Regions from separate parts of the Streptomyces sp. NPDC007983 genome, predicted to be linked through region 1. Evidence: riboswitches for the same ligand, from Rfam matches in the RefSeq annotation. Region 1 holds a riboswitch; the other holds the start of a gene.

Region 1 (2,193 bases):
GTGCGGCTGCTGGGGGTGGGCGTGACGGGGCTCGCGGACTACACACAGGAGGATCTGTTCGCCCAAGCCGCTCAGGCCGCTCAGGCCGCCCAGTCCGCTCAGGCCGCCGAGGCCGCCCACGAGGCCCTGGAGGAGCCGGAGGGGGGCTGGGGCACCCGGACGCCGGAGCCGGAGAGTCCGGGCGTCCCAGAGGCCGCTGAGGGCGCCGGGAGGCCGCGGGTCTGGCTGCCGGGGCTCGATGTGCGGCACACCGAGTTCGGGGCGGGCTGGGTGCAGGGCAGTGGGGTGGGCCGGGTGACCATACGGTTCGAGGTGCCCTGGTCGGGGCCCGGCCGGGTGCGGACGTTCGCCGTGAACGACCCGGAGCTCGAGCCGGGCGAGCCGCTGCCGCTGGTGCGGTCCCCCGAGGGCGCCGACGGCCCGGCCGGGGCGCCCGCGCCGGGCGAAGGCCGGGGGAGGGGTCAGCCGGTGACGTCCAGCCCGTAGTGGTGGTACAGCTGCAGTTCCTGCTCCGGGGAGAGATGGCGGCCGACCCCCAGGTCCGGGGCGTCCTTGATCAGCGCCCGGTCGTACGGCACCCGCAGCGAGTCGCCGACGACCTCGCTCGGTTCGAGCGGCACGAAGACGTCCCGGCTGAACAGGCCGGTGCGTACCGCCGCCCACTCGGGCTCGCCCGTCGCGTCGTCGAGGTAGACCTCGTCCACGGTGCCGATCTTGGCGCCCTCGCGGTCGAATGCCTTGCGGCCGATCAGGGTCCGCGGGTCGATGTCCGTCTGCACGCTCTCTCCCACAGGTGGCGATGGTCACGGTGGCGATGGTCCAGTGATACCTACCAAAAGCCACATCACCGCACGCGGCCACTCGAGCACCCCCTGGCCCAACCCCCCTCGGCAGACGCGCTGGTACGCTGGCTGTGGCTGCAGACCCCGTGCGGGAGAGTCCTCCGACGATCGTGTCGGAGGCGCCGAAGGAGCAAATCCTCCCCGGAATCTCTCAGGCACACGTACCGTGCGGGCGAGGTCACTCTGGAAAGCAGGGTGGGCCACGGGGAGCACAGCTCCGGAACCCCTCCTCACCGACGGTGAAAGCCGGTCGAGCGCCGCTGGACCGGTGAAGCTCTCAGGTTGAGATGACAGAGGGGGAGGCCGTCCGGGCACCCGCACCGCGGTGCCCCTCGCCGGTCGTACCAGACCAGGAGGCCCCCGCAGATGACCACTCACCGCATCTCGCTCGCCGAACTGGAGCGCGGTACTCCATTCGAGCAGCGCCATATCGGCCCCGACGCCGGAGCGCAGGCCAAGATGCTCGCCCAGGTCGGCTTCGGCTCCCTCGACGAGCTGACCGCCGCCGCCGTACCCGAGGTCATCAAGAGCGCCGAGGCGCTGCGGCTGCCGCCGGCCCGCAGCGAGGCGGAGGTCCTCGCCGAGCTGCGCGGCCTCGCCGACCGCAACCAGGTGCTGCCGTCCATGATCGGGCTCGGCTACTACGGCACCTTCACCCCGCCGGTGATCCTGCGCAACGTCCTCGAGAACCCCGCCTGGTACACCGCCTACACCCCGTACCAGCCGGAGATCTCCCAGGGCCGGCTGGAGGCGCTGCTCAACTTCCAGACCGTCGTCGCCGACCTGACCGGCCTGGACACCGCCGGTTCCTCGCTGCTGGACGAGGCCACGGCCGCCGCCGAGGCCATGGCGCTGTCGCGCCGCGTCGGCAAGGTCAAGGAGGGCGTCTTCCTCATCGACGCCGACTGCCTGCCGCAGATCATCGCGGTCATCGAGACCCGCGCCGAGCCGACCGGCGTCGAGGTCGTGGTCGCCGACCTGACCGACGGCATCCCGGACGAGATCGCCGAGCGCGGCGTCTTCGGCGTGCTGCTCCAGTACCCGGGTGCCTCCGGCGCGGTCCGCGATCCGCGCCCGGTCATCGAGCGGGCCCATGAGCTGGGGGCGATCGTCACCGTCGCCGCCGACCTGCTGGCGCTCACCCTGCTGACCTCCCCCGGCGAACTGGGCGCGGACATCGCGGTCGGCAGCACCCAGCGGTTCGGCGTGCCCATGGGCTTCGGCGGCCCGCACGCCGGGTTCATGGCCGTGCGCGCCGCCCACGCCCGCAGCCTGCCCGGCCGGCTCGTCGGGGTGTCGGTGGACGCCGACGGCGACAAGGCGTACCGGCTGGCGCTGCAGACCCGGGAGC
Region 2 (2,193 bases), on a different contig from region 1:
CCGGAGACCGGCGCGTACAGGTCGCTGACCGACTTCGTGGACTCCAGCTCACCGCAGGTTTCACCGGCGGCGACGGTGGAGCCGACATCCGGGAGCTGGACGTACACGACATCGCCGAGCGCGTTGGCCGCGTATTCGGTGATGCCGATCGTCGACACGCCGTCCTGGTCGGCGGCCGACAGCCACTCGTGCTCCTTGCTGTAGCGCAGCTGCTGGGGGTTGCTCATGGTCCGATTCTCCTGGATAGGGGGGAGTGCTTGGGAAACGGGTCTTCAGTGGTGAGACGGGGGCTTCAGCGCTCGCGGCGGTAGAAGGGGAGCGCGACGACCTCGTACGGCTCCCCGGTACCGCGGATGTCCACCGACACCCCCGGGCTGCCGGGCGCGGCGTGCTCCGCGTCCACGTACGCCATGGCGATCGGCTTCCCCAGCGTCGGGGACGGGGCGCCCGAGGTGACCCGGCCGATCTCCGAGCCGTCGGGGCCCACCACGGCGTAGCCGGCGCGCGGCACCCGGCGGCCCTCGGCGACCAGGCCGGTCAGCGTGCGCGGCGGCCGGGCCTCGGCCTCGCGCGCCGCGGCCTCCAGCGCGCCGCGGCCGACGAAGTCACCGGGCTTGCCGAACTTCACCACCCGGCCGAGCCCCGCGTCGAACGGGGTCGTGTCGGTGCTCAGCTCGTGCCCGTACAGCGGCATCCCCGCCTCCAGCCGCAGCGTGTCCCGGCAGGACAGCCCGCACGGCACCAGGCCCGCCGGGGCGCCCGCCTCGGTCAGCGCCTGCCAGACCCGCTCGGCGTCGTCCGGCGCGACGAACAGCTCGAAGCCGTCCTCGCCGGTGTAGCCGGTGCGGGCGATCAGGGCGGACACGCCCGCGACGGTCCCCGGCAGCCCCGCGTAGTACTTCAGCCCGTCCAGGTCGGCGTCGGTCAGCCCCTTCAGGATCCCCGAGGACTGCGGCCCCTGGACGGCGATCAGCGCGTACGCGTCGCGGTCGTCCCGTACGGCGGCGTCGAAGCCGGTGGCGCGCTCGGTCAGCGCGTCCAGCACCACCTGGGCGTTCGAGGCGTTCGCCACGACCAGGAACTCCTGCTCGGCGAGCCGGTAGACGATCAGGTCGTCGAGGATGCCGCCCTCGCTGTCGCAGATCATGGTGTAGCGGGCGCGGCCCACGGCGAGCGCCGAGAGATGGCCGACCAGGGCGTAATCGAGGGCGTCAGCGGCCTGCGGCCCGGTGAGAGCGATCTCACCCATGTGGGAGAGGTCGAAGAGCCCGGCGCGGGTGCGCACCGCGGTGTGCTCGTCGCGCTCGCTGCCGTACCGCAGCGGCATGTCCCAGCCCGCGAAGTCGGTCATGGTGGCGCCGAGCGCACGGTGGACCGCGTCCAGCGCGGTGCGGCGGGGCGTGGGCGGGGCGTCGGTCATGGGGCAGCTCCCAGGGTCATGATCACGGCGATGACGGGACGGGTGGGGTGGATGGGACGACAAGGACGGCACAGCGTCCTCCCCATCTGTCATCGGAACCTGAGAGGTTCGCCGTGACCAATCCCGCGCGGCGGGGCTGGCCGGCTTGCACCTTGGGTGGAGCCACTTCGAGTGGCCCGCTTTTCAGATCTGCCTCGTCCGTGCGGTATCGGGGCCTGAGAGATTCAAGGGAGGGCTTGCTCCTTCGGCGCCTTGTGAAGACCGGCGGACTGCCGGTGACCAAGGACTCTCCCGCGCGGATTCGAGCGGCCGGTATGCAGTTGGCGCGGCCATCATCGCACGTCCGCTCCGGAAGGGAACCCCCCTCTGTGAGCGGGGTCGCGCCGGGGCCTCCTTGATGGGCATTACCTTTTCTTGACACTCTCGGGGTACGCAGCCGCTTGACCGACCTTGGAGGACGATCACGGTGCACGGGCAGGGAACATTCGCGACAACCCGAGGAACCCTGCCCGCGCGGCAGGAGCGGACGCGCTCAGGGGGCACGGTCAGACCGGACCGGCGCGCCGTGCACGACCTGCGCGGCGGGGTGGGGGCGGAGCTGCGCTACCCGGCGCGTGACCTGATCATCGCCTCCGGGCTGCCCGGCAGCGGCAAGACCACCCTGATCAACCGGGTGGTCCCCGGGACCGACCCGAGCGGCACGGCCGTGGTGCGGGTCGACTCGCAGCACACCCGGGAGGCCTGGGAGAGACGCATGCCGCGCTGGCTGCCGT

What was found. A riboswitch is a leader RNA that binds a small molecule or an ion and turns the genes downstream of it on or off. The one in region 1 is predicted to bind glycine.
Region 2: another riboswitch for glycine. It lies ahead of gcvT (glycine cleavage system aminomethyltransferase GcvT); the one in region 1 lies ahead of gcvP (aminomethyl-transferring glycine dehydrogenase).

What each region holds. Positions count from the first base shown of each region.
Region 1 covers NZ_JBIBJI010000020.1:10,583-12,775, forward strand. Annotated here, with positions in the region: gene ACFZCY_RS37840 (DNA polymerase IV) at 1-486, shown strand, start outside; gene ACFZCY_RS37845 (PRC-barrel domain-containing protein) at 462-779, opposite strand; glycine riboswitch at 922-1,019, shown strand; gene gcvP (aminomethyl-transferring glycine dehydrogenase) at 1,209-2,193, shown strand, end outside.
Region 2 covers NZ_JBIBJI010000009.1:298,329-300,521, reverse strand. Annotated here, with positions in the region: gene gcvH (glycine cleavage system protein GcvH) at 1-227, opposite strand, end outside; gene gcvT (glycine cleavage system aminomethyltransferase GcvT) at 293-1,420, opposite strand; glycine riboswitch at 1,614-1,724, opposite strand; gene ACFZCY_RS27945 (AAA family ATPase) at 1,881-2,193, shown strand, end outside.